DNA from 3 places in the Vibrio floridensis genome. Region 1 is predicted to be linked to each of the others. Evidence: predicted binding sites of a transcription regulator. Region 1 holds the regulator's gene; each other region holds the start of a gene.
What was found. Region 1 encodes MetJ, which represses methionine synthesis genes. Its sites were predicted from a motif close to TTAGACNTNTANANGTCTAA; they were not measured.
Positions count from the first base shown of each region.

Region 2: a site for MetJ is predicted at 2,865-2,884, ahead of LZU85_RS17025 (MetQ/NlpA family ABC transporter substrate-binding protein). Genes of this name have one in related genera too.
Region 3: a site for MetJ is predicted at 2,368-2,387, ahead of metN (methionine ABC transporter ATP-binding protein MetN). Genes of this name have one in related genera too.

Region 1 is NZ_JAKGCY010000013.1:7,050-12,744, forward strand. It holds gene priA (primosomal protein N') at 1-1,441, opposite strand, end outside; gene rpmE (50S ribosomal protein L31) at 1,722-1,943, shown strand; gene LZU85_RS16570 (malic enzyme-like NAD(P)-binding protein) at 2,222-3,499, shown strand; gene metJ (met regulon transcriptional regulator MetJ) at 3,584-3,901, opposite strand; gene LZU85_RS16580 (O-succinylhomoserine (thiol)-lyase) at 4,113-5,279, shown strand; gene LZU85_RS16585 (bifunctional aspartate kinase/homoserine dehydrogenase II) at 5,279-5,695, shown strand, end outside.
Region 2 is NZ_JAKGCY010000014.1:11,717-17,411, reverse strand. It holds gene sthA (Si-specific NAD(P)(+) transhydrogenase) at 1-657, opposite strand, end outside; gene fabR (HTH-type transcriptional repressor FabR) at 942-1,583, shown strand; gene LZU85_RS17030 (YijD family membrane protein) at 1,583-1,963, shown strand; gene LZU85_RS17025 (MetQ/NlpA family ABC transporter substrate-binding protein) at 2,032-2,829, opposite strand; gene LZU85_RS17020 (PKD domain-containing protein) at 3,278-5,695, shown strand, end outside.
Region 3 is NZ_JAKGCY010000006.1:211,619-217,313, reverse strand. It holds gene treB (PTS trehalose transporter subunit IIBC) at 1-491, opposite strand, end outside; gene treR (trehalose operon repressor TreR) at 661-1,608, opposite strand; gene gmhB (D-glycero-beta-D-manno-heptose 1,7-bisphosphate 7-phosphatase) at 1,647-2,285, opposite strand; gene metN (methionine ABC transporter ATP-binding protein MetN) at 2,484-3,518, shown strand; gene LZU85_RS12010 (methionine ABC transporter permease) at 3,508-4,185, shown strand; gene ilpA (MetQ/NlpA family lipoprotein adhesin IlpA) at 4,220-5,029, shown strand; gene LZU85_RS12000 (Zn-ribbon-containing protein) at 5,117-5,695, opposite strand, start outside.

The DNA.
Region 1 (5,695 bases):
CACAACCTTGGCACTGGTGGATAATCGGTTGTTGAGAACCGCAGTGGTGACAGCGGATTTCATTGCTGTACTGGTGATAGGTGTAATAGGCATCGCAGCGTTTGCATTCGGCAATCCAACCACATTCATGACACATCAACGCAGGGGAGAAGCCTCGACGGTTGAGAAACAGCATCACCTGATTGCCCGCTTTTAAATGACGACGCATTTCAGCAATGAGTGGCGCTGAGAGGCCGCTTTCCAGATAGAGCCCTTTGACATCGAGTACTTTGTTGGTGGTTGGTACGGCCACTCCAGCTCGTTGGGTCAGCGAGAGATGATGATATTTGCCCGTAAGTGCGTTGTGTAAGGTTTCTAACGCGGGCGTGGCTGATCCGAGCACAATTGGAATGCCTTCTTTTGCCGCTCGCATCACCGCCACATCGCGAGCATGGTAACGCAAGCTATCTTGCTGCTTATACGAGGCATCATGTTCTTCATCGACAATGATGATCCCTAGCTGGGCAAATGGGATCAGTAGTGCAGAGCGAGTTCCTATCACAATACCTGCTGCCTTATCTCGAGCAGAAAGCCATGCGTTGAGGCGCTCAGTATCGTTGAGTCCGGAATGTATCACCGACACGGGCACATCAAAGCGCTGGCGAAAACGATTAATGGTTTGAGGTGTTAGGCCTATTTCTGGTACCAGCACCAGTGCTTGTTTCCCTTGTTCCAAGACTGGTTTGATGAGGTTGAGGTAAACCTCGGTTTTCCCAGATCCCGTTACCCCTTCAAGTAAGTAGCAAGCAAAGCCAGTTTGGCTATTCACAGTTGCAATGGCAATGGCTTGCTCTTGGTTGAGTTTCGGCTTATCGACGGGATGTTCAATCGGGTTACCCCAACGAGCCAACTGTGGCGTTTTTTCTTCACAGCTGATCCAGCCTTTTTCTTCCAAGGTGCGTAAGGTTGTGGATGCCACTTCCTCATCCAAAAAGGCTTGGTGAGGCAGAGGACCATTAGCAAGCATATTCAATACTTTAGCCTGCTTTATCGCACGGCTGTTTAACCCTTGCATCAATTGGTTTTTGCCTAACTCGGTCAGTTGCCATTCTTGTAGAGTAGCAAAGTCCGCCGCTTTGCCTTTTCTTAGTGCTGCGGGGAGGGCGTTATGCAGTGTTTCACCTAGGGGATATTGGTAAAAGTGGCTACACCAAAGTAATAAACTGTAGACGGAATCGGGCCAAATAGGACGATGATCCAACACCGCTTTGATTGGTTTCAGTTGTTCTCGAGGAAAATCAGACTCCTGCACCAATGCGGTGACAATGCCAATCAGTGTTTGTCGTCCAAAAGGTACGCTGACTCGGCCACCAATAATAGGGAACAGATGGTTAGGAACGAGGTAATCAAACTGTTTGTCCAGTGGTACGGGCAAAGCAACTCGAGCAATGGATGGACGCATAACGTGGTGATTCTTGGCAAAAATAATGGTTTACAGTCTAATGGAAGCGAACTAGAAATACGAGAAAACGGCTGCGCTTGGCGAGCGAACAAAAGTTGTATAAAAAACTAGCGGGAAAATGAGGAAATAAGTTGATCCTAAAGGGACGATTCATTACTATATCGCGCCTTAAGATATGGCTTTAACGCGAGTAAAAGCGGTATCTGAGTTTATTTTTAACTACGTGTGGTGTGCGGCAAAGACTCGTATAGCGACACGGCCTACTATTTGAGGTTATCCCATGAAAGCTGGTATCCACCCAGAATACAAAGAAGTAAACGCAACTTGTTCTTGCGGCAACTCTTTCGTTTTTAGCTCTACTCTAGGTAAAGAGTCTATCCACCTAGACGTATGTGACAAGTGTCACCCATTCTACACTGGTAAGCAACGTATCGTTGATACAGGCGGCCGTGTTGATCGCTTCAACAAGCGTTTCGGTGCTCTATCAAGCGGTAAAAAATAATAGCGTTTGCTATTGTTGCTTGAGAAAAAGGTCGCATTTGCGGCCTTTTTTGTTTTTGTTTGGCACCGATCTCAGCTTGCCCCGCAATCGCGCCTTTGGTTATCTGGTCTTACTTCTATCTTATTCACTATTTATATAGATTTGCCTCGCATTCTTGGCTAGGAAGATTGACTTATATCAATTAGAATTTCTCTCTAAATTGAACAAAAAAGCAGAGTTTTTGTTCAACCTAAAGTGTTCCCCCCTTTACCGTACACGCAAAAAGAGAATAACCATTTATGTCCGATGACAATAGCCAGCAAATGACCCCTGAAGAAGTACTTCGCCAACAAGCTCTTGATTATCATGCTTTGCCAACGGCGGGTAAAATTGCCGTCGCTCTAACTAAACCTGCGGAAACCGCTAAAGATCTTGCTTTAGCTTACAGCCCAGGTGTCGCAGAGCCGGTGCGCGAAATCGCACAGAACCCAGACAACGTTTACAAGTACACCTCAAAGGGAAATATGGTGGCCGTTATCTCTAACGGTACGGCAATTTTGGGCCTAGGTAACTTAGGTCCTTTGGCATCAAAGCCAGTAATGGAAGGTAAGGCGCTGCTGTTTAAGCGTTTTGCTGGTCTTGATTCTATCGATATTGAAGTGAAGCATCGTACCATTGACGAATTCGTGGATACGGTCGCGAACATTGCAGATACCTTTGGCGGCATCAATCTAGAAGACATCAAAGCTCCAGATTGTTTTGAAATTGAAAAACGTCTGATTGAACGCTGTGATGTGCCGGTGTTCCATGATGACCAACACGGTACGGCCATTGTCACCGCTGCTGGCATGCTGAATGCGATCGAACTGCAGGGTAAGAAGCTAAACGAATGTATTATCGTTTGTCTTGGTGCGGGTGCGGCTGCCGTGGCGTGTATGGAGCTGTTGATCAAATGTGGCGCGATGCGCGAAAAGATCTACATGCTGGATCGTAAAGGTGTGATTCACACTCGTCGTGATGACCTCAACGAGTACAAGCAACTGTTCGCCAACAATACAGACAAGCGCACACTAGAAGATGTGATCAGCGGTGCGGATCTCTTCCTTGGCGTCTCTGGTCCAAACCTAATGCCTGCAGAAGCGCTGAAGCTGATGGCGGACAAACCAGTTGTGTTTGCGTGTTCAAACCCTGATCCAGAGATCAAGCCGGAATTGGCGCATGAAGTGCGCAGCGATCTTATCATGGGCACTGGCCGCAGTGACTATCCAAACCAAGTCAACAACGTGCTTTGTTTCCCATTCATTTTCCGTGGTGCGCTGGATGTGCGCGCGAGTGTGATTAACGATGAAATGAAGCTGGCTGCGGTTGACGCGATTCGTCAATTGGCGAAAGAACCAGTTCCAGAGGCCGTGCTTAAAGCGGCGGGTGTGGAATCGCTGAGCTTTGGCCCACAATACATTATTCCAAAACCAATGGACTCGCGTTTGTTGCCTCGCGTAGCGAAAGCGGTGGCCCAAGCGGCCGTTGATACCGGCGTTGCTCGTATTCCAATGCCTGAAAACTACATGGCCGAGTAAATCACAGCCTAAACAAACGGGACGCTTTAAGCGTCCCGTTTTGATCGTGTGTCACTTATCCCCGATGTGACCCTGCCCGATGATTTAATCATCGTAGGCTTCAAACTCGATACCCATCGCCGTCATCAACTCTTTGGCTTCAGTAGGAATGTCGTCAGGGCGATCTTTTCTAAGATCTTCATCCGTCGGCAGGGGCTGACCTGTATAGGCATGCAAAAATGCTTCACACAACAACTCGCTGTTTGTCGCGTGGCGCAGGTTGTTAATTTGACGACGAGTACGTTCATCCGTCAGAACTTTTAGTACTTTAAGCGGGATAGAAACGGTAATTTTTTTGACTTGCTCGTTTTTCTTTCCATGCTCTGCGTATGGACTTATGTATTCGCCATTCCAGTCAGCCATTGCGCACCTTCAGAGTAATAATTGGTGAATTAAAATTGTAAGCGGAGATTTTAGCTGGATTTACTGCCATAAGCAAAGACATATAGACGTCTAGAAGTGTTGACGTCTTAATGTTTGATGGTTAAAGTGACAGCTATTAAAGGAGAGGAAGGCGCTGCAACAACATTAGCGCATTCTTATTAAGAATTCATCTTCGCTGAAAGGAAACATGATGAGCACTCACAAGCCAGCCACGATAGCCGTGAGAACCGGCATCGAATCCGATACTCAATACCGTGCCGTTGTACCACCCATTTATCTCTCAACAAACTATGGTTTCTCTTCCTTCGGTGAAGTTCCTAAATATGATTACACTCGTTCTGGCAACCCCAATCGAGGTTTGTTAGAACAAGCACTGTTCAAATTGGAATCGGGCAAAGGAGCAGTGGTCACCAACTGTGGCACCTCTGCACTCAACTTGTGGGTCTCTGCTTTCTTAAGCCCAGATGATCTTATTGTGGCTCCTCACGACTGCTATGGCGGTACTTATCGTCTGTTCAATACTCGAGCGAAAAAAGGCGATTTTAAGGTCCGTTTTGTTGATCAATCCGACAGTGCTGCACTGGATGCGGCGTTGGCGCTTAAGCCTAAACTGGTGTTGCTTGAAACGCCTTCCAACCCGCTGGTGCGTGTGGTGGACATCGCGGAAGTGTGTGAGAAAGCGCATAAAGTGGGCGCGTTGGTGGCGGTCGATAACACCTTTTTGACACCGGTGTACCAAAAGCCTTTGGAGCTCGGGGCTGACTTTGTGATTCACTCGACAACCAAGTACATCAATGGGCATTCTGATGTGATTGGCGGTGTGGTGATCACCAAAACCGAAGAGCACGCAACAGAGCTAGCGTGGTGGGGGAATTGCCTTGGTGCAACCGGCACGCCATTTGACAGCTATATGACGCTGCGCGGCATTCGTACTTTAGGCGCTCGCATGCGTGTGCATGAAGAGAGTTCACAGCAAATCCTTGCTTATCTACAAACCCAAGATTTGGTTGGTACGATTTATCATCCAAGCTTGCCAAATCATCCAGGGCATGAGATAGCGAAAAAACAGCAATCTGGATTTGGCTCTATGCTCAGTTTTGAGTTCGCGGGCAGTTTCGAGCAGCTAAAAGTGTTTGTTAAAGTACTTGAACTGTTCTCATTGGCGGAGTCGCTTGGTGGCGTTGAAAGCTTGGTCTGCCATCCCGCATCCATGACCCATCGCGCTATGGGTGAAGAAGCATTGGCTGAAGCTGGGGTAACACAGCAACTCATCCGTCTATCGGTGGGTCTTGAAGATGCGCAAGATTTGATTGCCGACCTTAAGCAAGCCTTTCAACAAGCGAAGGAGGGCCGTTAATGAGTCAGGTTCGACAACTGCACAAATTTGGTGGAAGTAGCCTTGCTGATCCGGATTGCTATCGCCGAGTGGCAGGCATACTTAAAGAGTATTCTGGTGAGAATGATCTCGTGGTTGTGTCTGCAGCAGGAAAGACCACCAATCGTTTAATTGAGTTTACCGATGCACTTGAGAAAGATGGTCGATTGGCACACGAAACGTTGCAGGCTTTGCGCCACTATCAAACTGGTTTGGTGGAAGCTCTGATTCAATCCGATCTGAGAAAGACGTTGTTAGACCAGTTGGTCGACGAGTTCAGTACGTTGGCAGAGCAGACGGCCCCGTTGAACGCAGCGCAAAAAGCTGCGATTTGGGGTCATGGTGAAGTATGGTCATCGCGTCTGTTGGCGGCGTTGCTCAACCAATCTTCACTACCC
Region 2 (5,695 bases), on a different contig from region 1:
AACTTCGTTGTCCAAAAAGGCCAGTAAGCGATCGCGTGTGTTGATGAGGTCGGTTTTCACCCCCAAACCACGGAAGATGGATGCGTATTCACAACCAATCACTCCTGCGCCATAAATGATGATGTGGCGAGGGTCGTGTTTGAGACTGAGAATGGAATCGCTGTCGTAGATTCGCTCATGATTAAAGTCGACATCGGCTGGTTGATAAGGGCGAGAGCCAGTAGCAATCACAAACTTATCCGCCGTATACACTTCTTCAGTGCCGTCGTTTTGCGTCACGCTAATGGTGTGCGCATCGGTAAAACGGGCGGTTCCGAAAATCAATTGGCACTGATTGCGATCATAAAAGCCTTGGCGTAAGCGAGTCTGCTTGTCGATAACGGATTTCGCGTGGCCGAGAATGGTTGAAAATGTGGCGTGTAAACTGGAGTTGTTTTTGCAAAACAGCGGGTTGCTGTTGAATTCAATAATACGGCTAACCGCATGGCGCAGCGCTTTGGATGGAATGGTGCCCCAGTGAGTACAGCCGCCGCCAACACTGCTCTCTTTTTCCACCACGGCAACTTTCAGGCCTGCTTTGGTTAAACCCATTGCTGCCCCTTCACCGCCAGGGCCGCTCCCGATAACAATCACATCGAAGTGATTCGCATGCGCCATGATTTCATTCCTTGTTATATTTGCTTAACATTGCTTTAGCGAGATTTTAACTGATTATACCAGCAGGTAAACAGCAGGCTCGGTAGAGAGTGGAAGTGATCACGCACATTTCACGAAAACCAATCAATGGCATGGCGGATGTCGACAAATTGAGCACAAAAGATTGCATAACCGCCTTGGCCAGTAGTAACGTGCTCGCCATGGCGCATCATCGCTTATCGCTAGCAGCGATTCGCGCTATAGTAACGGCCGGAAGCCAATTTAAGATAAGAGCAAACATCATAATGAAATCAATGGGTATTCGCGCACAGCAGAAAGAGAAAACGCGTCGTTCTTTGATTGACGCGGCATTTAGCCAATTGAGTGCTGATCGCAGTTTTTCCAATCTCAGCTTGCGAGAAGTGGCCAGAGAAGCGGGCATTGCGCCGACCTCGTTCTATCGCCATTTTAAAGATATGGATGAGTTAGGTTTAACCATGGTGGATGAAGGTGGTTTGCTGTTACGTCAATTGATGCGCCAAGCACGTCAGCGCATCGTCAAAGAAGGCAGCGTGATCCGCACTTCGGTGGAAACCTTTATGGAATTTATCGAAAGTAGCCCCAACGTATTTCGCCTATTGTTAAGAGAGCGCTCTGGAACTTCCGCGGAATTTCGCGCTGCGGTTGCGCGTGAGATGCAGCACTTCGCAGCAGAGCTTACCGAATATTTAATTAGCACGGGAATGAACCGAGAAGAGGCGTTGGCGCAGGCTGAAGCGTCGGTGATTCTGGTTTTTAGTTCCGGTGCAGAAGCTTTAGACTTAGACCGACGCGAGCGTGATGAGCTGGCCGAGCGTCTGATTATGCAGTTGCGAATGGTCGCCAAAGGTGCGTACTGGTATCGCAAGGAACGTGAACGTAACCGATTAAAAGGTGAGATAGAATAATGTCTAATGATAATGAAAATAACGTGAATCGCAGTTCGGAAAGGAAGACGTTGGTATTGGCGTTGATCACAGGGATGTGTGGCGATGCTATCCTTTCTTGGCTGACCATGAGCGAAGTCTCTTTCTCCATTTTCCCTATTATTGCCTTAGTGCTGGCTGTGCAGGCACTCTACCGTGAGTATCTCAATCATCCCGTGTCGGAAGAGATCCCTTTGGTTGGACTGGCGTGCTTTTTTGTCGGGGCGTTTGGTCACTCGGCCTTTATTAAAGCTCAGCATCCTGAAGCAGGATCGAACTTCTTCGCGATCATGGTGGTGTTACTGCTGTTGGCGTGGATTGGCAGTAAGCTGGGATACATTCGCCGCCCAAGTGCCGATTAATCGGCACTTGATCTGAAAAACGATCCGTACTGTGCCCCAGTCCAACGAGTTGTGGGACTGGGGAAGGATTAGAATGCTGGCTCAATAGTGCCGTTAAAGGTAGTGGCTAGGTAATCTCGAATCGCTTGTGACTGGTAGATTTCAACAAACTTTTTGTAGTCAGGGTTATCTTTGTTTTCCGCTTTTGTTGCGATAACCATGACCGCGAGTGCCGCATCTTTCGGCTCGAGATAAATCGCCTTCTCTTTGGGGTTCAATCCTGAAGACATCACGTAGTTCATCGTGATCGCCGCGGCATCGACATCATTCAATGTTCTTGGTAGTTGCGCCGCATCGACTTCAATAATTTTGATATTTTTCGGGTTATCTACAATGTCATTGATACTGGCTTTGTGTCCGACATTCTCTTTCAATGTAATCAGCTTGGCTTCTTGGAGCAGCAACAAACCACGCCCACCATTGGTTGGATCGTTTGGTATCGCAATACGGGCATTTTGTGGTAAGTCCGATACCGATTTCACGCTATCTGAGTAAATCCCCATTCGCATCAGAATCGATTGACCAACCGACACTAAATTGGCGTTGCGGCTCTGATTGAAGTTGGTGAGAAAAGGTAAATGTTGATAGCTATTGATATCAATACTACCGTCAGCCAATGCGGCATTAGGGGTAATAAAATCGGAAAACTCGACAACTTGAATATTTAAGCCCTGTGCTTTGGCCTCTTTGGCCACCGCTTCCACAACTTGTGCGTGTGGGCCGACCGTTGCTCCAACTTTAATGACTTTGGCTTCTTCTTGGCCACAAGCGGTTAAGCCTAAAGCGACTGCCGCAATCACAATCCCTTGTAATGCAATTTTTCTCATCTTCTTCTACCTAATCTGATTTTAATTAAAGATGCCTAGACATCTGGAGCTCTATATTCATACAGGGTGTCGGGTTTATCAAGTTATTTACTTATTTGTTTTTGTTCTAATTAATTCATAAGTTTGCCACTCGATGACGGATGGCTGTGGCAAGGGGATGGGGATAATGTGAAGTATGGATACCGAAGTCTCCATTTGGATTAGCAACTTGCCAGCCCATCACATCAGGCAGATAAGAAGTCCACCGATTTTCTCGATCTGTTGTCGTCCGATAACAATGAATTATTACAACGGATGTCCAAATGTAACCAAGTGTGCCAGTTTTCACATTTTCATATGAAACATTTATGGAACGACATGTTAGTGAGACGTTTCATCATTTTTTTATATGAAGTCTCCTATATTGAGTGCTGATGAAAATTATCAGCAAGTCATTGGCAGGAACAATATGACCAGTCTAAGTCGCACCGTAATAAGCACTCTTATCGCGGCGGCACTTTCAGCCTGTGGTGGTGGAGATGGTGGTAGCAGTAGCTCAAGCCCATCTCCAGTCGGCCCAGTCACGCAAGTGCGCGCCATCAGTACGCAAATCGTCTCCGGTCAGGTGACCGCATCCAGTGGACAACCTATCGCCAAATCGAGCGTTGTGGTTCAGTTCAAAAGCAGTGATGGTCAGTCATTGCTGGAGCTCAGTACTGAAAGTGATGACAGTGGCTTCTATTCCATCTCCGTCCCTGAACTCAAAGCCAGTAGCCACCAAGCAAGCCGTGTTGTGGTTTTGGTGAAGAAATCAGGATTTGTAGAAAATGAAAAAAGCATCGACATCAATGAGCAATCCAGCCGGATGGCAGTGAATGTTGTGTTAGCCACCGCACAGGTGAGCACCGTGAAACGTTCGGAGCTTAGTTCTGTGGTGGTGTCGGCCAATGGCGTGCCGAGTCTGCGCTTTTCTTTGGTGAAAAACAGCCAAGGTCAGCAGCGTGTCGTTGTGGGTGATGTTTCTCCCGCGGCAGGTGATGAGGTGCAACTTTCACTCAACTTGCCGGTTGCAAACATTGACCCGGCAGTGAATGCCATCAACAGCGAAGTCGCCTATTTTGACTCCAGTAATGCCAATGATATTCAAAGTTTCCCAGGTGAGTTTGAGGGACAGGGTGAAACCGACAATCAAGGGCAAGGGGTTAACTTTGAAAATCAAAACAGTGATGAAAGCTACCGTCTGATCTCCAGTACCTTTAGCCAGATACGTTTGACGGATGAAAATCAGCAGCCGCTGCCCCTGAGCGATGTGCAACCTTCGGCAGACGGGGGGCCTTCGCTCGTCATGATGGTTCCTAAAGGCTCATATTCTACGATTCAGCGTGATTTTGATATGAATGTCGATGGCATTCAAATCCCGATTTATGTTTATCGCAGTGGTCAGGGTTGGCAATATGTTGGTAATGGGTTGCTGGTGAACGATTCGGCAGGCGCTGTTGCCACCAATAGCAGCGGGAATGACATCCCTATTGACGAACAGGGCGTGATCACTCTGACGGGCCAAGAAGCACTACAACTGTACGTCAAAGTCGAGATCAGCCAAGCGAATGAGTGGATTCAATGGATCAACTTAGACTGGCCAATCAAAACCGGTGTCAACAGCAGTATCTGTTTGCAGGGTAACGTTAGCTATCAAAACGGCGAGAAGTTCTACGGTCAGATGACGGTTAGCCTGCCTGATGGAGGGACCGAATGGCACTACATTGAAGACGGTTCTTATCAAATCAACACCTTAGTTTCCGCCACCGCACAGCCAACCGATGGCACTCGCTGGTCACTCCCTGTCTATAACCAGAAAACTGGGCAGACCGAATATGTCCAGCTACCGGAAACCCTGACGATAGGCTCAGGGGATAGCAACTGTAATGAGTTGCCAGAATTAGTACTGGTTAATCCTTATGCTTGTACCATCGAAGGTCACACGTTTGAATCAAATGGCACAACACCTGTGGTAGGGCAGTATGTGCAAATTGGTCATTCACGTGGGCAAGATTATGCGTACACCGACAACAATGGTTACTACAGCCACAGTGTGTTGTGTGACAGTGCGCTAACGGTGAGCGCGCTTGGCCAGAGTCAAACAACAACGGTGACCAGTGCTGACGAGAAAGCGACGCTGGACTTTACCCGCGCCAATCAACCTCCGCTACTTGGTGCACTATTGCGTAGTCAGGCGCAAATGAAGATTGATCAAGTTGCCGATTTGCGTTGGTCTGTCTCGGACCCAGATGGCGATGCCGTCACCGTCAATATTGAATGTGAAGGCGATGCAAACTGCACAATTGTACGCAGCGGCACGCGAGCTTCCATCACCTTTAGCTCAACTGGCGATAAAACGCTGGTGATCAGCGCTGATGATGGGCAAGAGCGAGCATCGGGCGTTATGAATCCAGAGCGTCGCTTTGCGATTACTGTGCGTGATAGTGACAACATTGCACCACAAGTTATCGGTTTCGATTACGGTAGCATCCGCTACTCAGCAGGTGAAACCATAAAAGTTCAACAAGGAAATCAGGGTATCGTTACTGCCATCGCACGTGATGGCAACGGTGACACGTTGAGCTACTTATGGAGCGACTCATGTAGCGGTACGACAGAGCAATGCGATCTCGCGCCGCTGGCGGTGGGGCTTCATAATGCGACCTTGACCGTGACCGATGATCATAGTGCACCGTTGTTTGGCTCTGCGGTTATTTCATTCAATGTGGTTGCCGATCAAGCACCAGTGATTGAGGTGCTCAGCGCTAACCCAGGTTCGGTTGGCAGTAATGGGCAGAACAACATTGCATTGATCACCCTGACTGCGTTAGTGAGTGATGATTTCACC
Region 3 (5,695 bases), on a different contig from region 1:
TCGCCAATCAACCATAAAAAGGAGTGAACCGTTGCCCAAAACTGGCTAATCTCCGTCAATGTCTGGCCATCAAACATCTTGATGTCACCAATCACATTACGGAAACCAAGGATTAAACCACCAGTGATGATCGCAGGGAGCAGAGGGACAAAAATTTCAGCAAGATGGGAGATTCCGCGCTCAATGATGTTCATGTTTTGACGAGCCGCCAATTTCGCATCGTCTTTGCTCGCTTCCGATTTACCTGAAATCTCGAGCAACACTTTATAGACAGCATCAACTTCCGTGCCAATCACCACTTGAAATTGACCCGCGTTGGTAAAGCATCCTTTGACCATCGACAATGTTTCGATTTGCTTAACATCGGCGGCCGACGTGTCGTTCAACACAAAGCGAAGGCGTGTCAAACAGTGGCTGACACTGGCGATGTTGTCGCTTCCTCCGACTAGCTCGATGAGACGTTCAACGTCCTTGCGCGCTATCTTACTCATAACTCTGTCCACCCTATTCTGATCTACTCAATTATAGTTTTTAGACAATGGGAACATTCCCATTTCTTGATTTAATATTGCCAGTTTTTATAAATAAACAAAATGGGAACAGTCCCATTAATTGAAAGTGATCACAGTCTAGATCGGAAAAACAAGAAAAATGAAAGGGTTAGTTTTGGATCGGTGCCTGAGTGATATGCGAGATAGCTTCCTCACCATTCATCTGAGAAATCAGCATCTTAGCGGCCTTTTCTCCCGCTTGCTTGTAACCGGGATCGACACTGAACACCTTTGGAAAAAGAAAAGAGAGCAACTCATTGCCACCCACACCGGTGACACAAACCTCTTCGCGCCCCAGTTCTTGAAGTCGCTTGATGACGCCCAAAGCCAAGGTATCGCTCGCACAGACAATCGCTTGAGTGTTTTCCGCTAACACCTCATCAACTAAGTGATAAGCACTCTCATGGTTGAGTTTGCCAGTTTGATAACGAGCTTCAACATCGTGTTTTTGGCACCACGACAAGTAGGCATTTAAACGCGACCAGCCCGTGGTTTTATCTTCTTTATTCACACCGATATAAGCGATATGGCTCAGCGATAAAGATTGCAAGTGTTCTAACGCCAGCTCAATCACACGCTGATTATCGTAGTTAATCGAAGACACCTCTTCCGCAGGCGTGGCAATCACCACGGCTCGATCTTGCCAACTGGCTAAGGTTTGTAGATCGATATCGGTAAAGCCAAACACAATGACGCCATCGACATTGCGACGACGCAGCACTTCTAAGTGCTCGTTGGTTTTCTCGCGATCGAACTGACTCTCCATGATCACCGCATCGTATCCCGCTTGATACAGCACATTAAGCATACTACCGACAGCACGATTTTCTGAGGGAGAGTCGAGACGCGAGATAATTACCCCAACCACCTTCTGGCTACCGCCACGCATCGATTGAGCGGATTTAGAAGGCACATAACCGGAATCTTGTATCACCTGTTCTACCTTCGCTCGGGTTTCAGGTTTTACCTTGGGATCATTGGTCAGCACGCGCGAGACGGTCGATTTACCGACCCCAGACAAACGGGCAATATCGAGAATAGTCAGCTTTTTGCTCATAATAGGCCAAGAAAGACGTTCAATAATAAAAAGGCCGCTTAGCGACCTTTTACTTGTTCTTTTACATAAAGTGGCACATCACGGATGCTATCGAGCACCACGGTTGCCAGTTGCTCACCCTGCTGTGTAACAGGTTTGCCAGTGCGTACCAAAATCTTCGTTGCAACCCCTGCCGCTTCGGCAGCCATCATATCTTCGGCTTTGTCACCCACCATCACTGAGCGAGCCATATCGATTTTGAGGAAATCACGCGCTGAGATAAACATCCCAGGTTTTGGTTTGCGACAATCACAATCTTGTTTGTAATCCCCCACACCGTGTTCTGCATGGTGCGGACAGTAATAAATGCCGTCAAACTCAACGCCGTTGTCCGCAAAATTCCAATCCATCCATTGGGTCAGAGAAAGGAAGCGATCTTCGCTAAATTTGCCGCGGGCAATCCCCGACTGATTGGTGACCAACACCAAAAGATACCCCATATCCTTGAGGGCCTTCGTCGCCTCAAACACCCCTTCAATGTATTCAAAGTCGTGCTCGTCATGAACGTAACCATGATCAACGTTAATCACGCCATCACGATCCAAAAAAACAGCTGGTTTTGCCAAAGTATCTGTCTCTGTCACAAAGGAATATAAGCCGAGATTATACCTTAAAAGCGCTACATTGCGAGTTTCCAAGCCGTGAGGTACATCGTCAAAACACCCTCTATATACGAATATCAACTAACTCATAGCAAATCCGTTAGCCTCAAACGAACGTTTAGACGTCTAGACGTAAAAATATCTATTGACTTAAAAACACGAAAGCCATAGCATCATCTGAAAAGTGAGCTAGAGCTCAAAATATTATTCTGTTGTCCCTGCACAGGTTGAGAAATGATTGAAATTAACCAAGTAAATAAAGTGTTCTATCAAGGCAGTAAGGAAATCCATGCCTTGAAAGACATTAACTTACACATCGCAGAAGGCACCATTTTTGGTGTGATCGGGTCATCGGGTGCAGGGAAAAGCACGCTGATCCGCTGCGTGAATATGTTAGAAGCACCAACCAGTGGTTCCATTGTGGTGGATGGCGTTGATTTAACAAAACTGAGTAAAAAGCAACTCAGCGAAACTCGCCGCAATATCGGCATGATTTTCCAGCACTTCAACTTGCTCTCTTCTCGCACTGTGTTTGACAACGTTGCACTACCATTAGAGTTGGCTGGAAAAGACAAAGAGCAAATCCAAAGCAAAGTGACGGAACTTCTGAAGCTGGTTGGTTTGGCCGACAAGCACGAAAGCTATCCAGCCAACTTAAGTGGTGGTCAAAAGCAACGTGTGGCGATTGCACGAGCATTGGCCAGCGATCCCAAAGTACTGCTGTGTGATGAAGCCACCAGCGCGCTGGATCCTGCGACCACTCAATCCATTTTGGAGTTGCTCAAAGAGATCAACCGCAAGCTGAAAATCACCATTTTGCTCATCACTCATGAAATGGATGTCGTGAAAAGCATCTGTCACGAAGTAGCAATCATTGGTGGCGGTGAATTGGTTGAGAAAGGCACCGTCGGTGAAATTTTTGCCCATCCTAAAACGGAATTGGCGCATGATTTTATCCGCTCAACACTGGATCTTTCTATTCCTGAAGATTACCAAGCGCGTTTGCAAGCAACGCGTGTTGAAGGCAGCTATCCTCTAGTGCGTTTGGAATTTACCGGCGCGACGGTTGATGCGCCTTTGGTGTCGCAGATTTCTCGTAAATACAACATCGACATCAGCATTCTCAGTTCCGATCTCGACTACGCCGGCGGAGTGAAGTTTGGCATGATGGTCGCTGAACTGTTTGGTAACGAAGAAGACGATAACGCAGCGATTGAATACCTGCGCGAGCACAACGTAAAAGTGGAGGTTCTGGGTTATGTCCTTTAATGACCTATCTCAATGGCTCAGTTTGAACACTGACCTGCTGCTGGGCGCGACTTGGCAAACGCTTTACATGGTTGCGGTTGCCGGCGTCGTTGGTTTTGCGATTGGTATTCCTTTGGGCGTGATTCTGCACACCACCAAAAAAGGTGGCTTGCTTGAAAACACCAAACTGAACAGCGTACTTGGCGCCATTGTCAATATTGGCCGCTCGGTGCCATTTTTGGTTTTGATGGTGGCGATCATTCCCGTCACCAAACTGTTAGTGGGTACTTTCATCGGCACTACAGCAGCGATTGTTCCACTCACCATTGGGGCGATTCCATTTGTTGCGCGCCTGATTGAAGGAGCGTTACTTGAAGTTCCAACTGGCCTGATTGAAGCGGCACAGTCGATGGGTGCAACACCACTACAAATCATCACTAAGGTACTGCTTCCTGAAGCATTGCCGACCATTGTTAACTCCGTCACTATTACGTTGGTAACCTTGGTGAGCTACTCTGCCATGGCGGGCACCGTTGGTGGCGGCGGTCTCGGTGACGTAGCGATTCGCTACGGTTTTCATCGCTACGATGTCACTATCATGGCGGTCACTGTCGTGATGTTGATTGTGTTGGTACAAATTATTCAGTCTATCGGTGACACCATCGTGCGCCGTGTAGACCACAGATAAGCATTGAAAGATTCAAATTATAAGGAGATTTACTATGAAATTTAGCCTCAAAGGTTTACTGACCATTATCGCTGCTGCCTCAACATTGGTATTGGCAGGTTGTGGCGAAAAAGTGGCAGACGCGAGCAAAGTAAAAGTTGGCGTTATGGCGGGTGCCGAAGCACAAGTTGCCGAAGTAGCAGCAAAAATTGCAAAAGAAAAATACGGCCTTGACGTGGAATTGGTCACCTTCACTGACTACGTGACACCAAACGCGGCATTGGATGACGGTTCTATCGATATCAACGCGTTCCAACACAAACCATACCTAGATCGTCAAGTTGCTGACCGTGGCTATAAACTGACCATCGCTGGTAACACTTTTGTTTACCCAATCGCGGGTTACTCAAAACAAGTGAAATCGGTTGAAGAGTTGGCTGACGGCGTACGTATTGCGGTACCAAACGATCCAACCAACCTTGGCCGTTCTCTGCTGCTTCTTGAGCAACAAGGTTTGATCAAACTACGTCCAGAAGTGGGCCTACTTGCGACCGTTCGTGACATCGTTGAGAATCCAAAGAACATCACTATCGTCGAGCTCGATGCTGCTCAGCTTCCACGCTCACTTGACGACGTGGCTCTGTCTATCATCAACACCACTTACGCGAGCTCTATCAACCTAACTCCGGAAAAAGACGGCGTATTTGTTGAAGACAAAGAGTCTCCATACGTGAACCTGATTGTGGCTCGCCAAGACAACGTTCAAAACGAAAACGTACAGAACTTTGTTAAAGCTTACCAAACTGAAGAAGTCTACACTGCTGCAAAAGAAATCTTCAAAGGCGGCGTTGTAAAAGGCTGGTAATTTCGATAGCAAAAGTCGAAGTTCATCAAAACAAAAAAGGGTTGGCGTGAGAGCGCCAACCCTTTTTGCATGTTGAGATGCCACTTGTTACTTCAAATGATCCCAAGAGATGTTTGAGACGATACGGCAGTCGTCGCATTTGAAATGGAAGATATCGTGCAGCGGCTCATCGAGTAGCCATTCACCACCACATTTCGGGCACTTGCGCGCTTGCTCTTCGGCTAGAGAATGGCCGCCAACACGGTATTGGTAATAGTAGGTCGGTACTTTCGTGATGTATTCAATACGACCACGAAGATCCCAACCTCGCTTGAACAAGACACTGTCTACGTCGCACATCTCATGCAGTGCGGCATGCTCGGCGCGACACGCCCCGGCCATCTGCAGTTCATCACACGCTTGCCATTCGGTTTGCCACTTAATCACCGCTTTGTGATCGCCATTTAACGTCGGGCCATTGCGATACAAAGGGATTGGCAGCAAAGTTTCACCACTTCTCAACGGCGAGCAGGTGTGCACATAAGTGGTGTATAACACTTGCCAACTTGGTGTCTCTTCTTCGGCCGCTTCTTCAGAGTTGATGTCTCGTCCCAGCAAGCGCATTTTGGGTGCCAGCAACGCCGCATCAGAAAGACGATTGAGACATACGCGCACATAATCCGAATG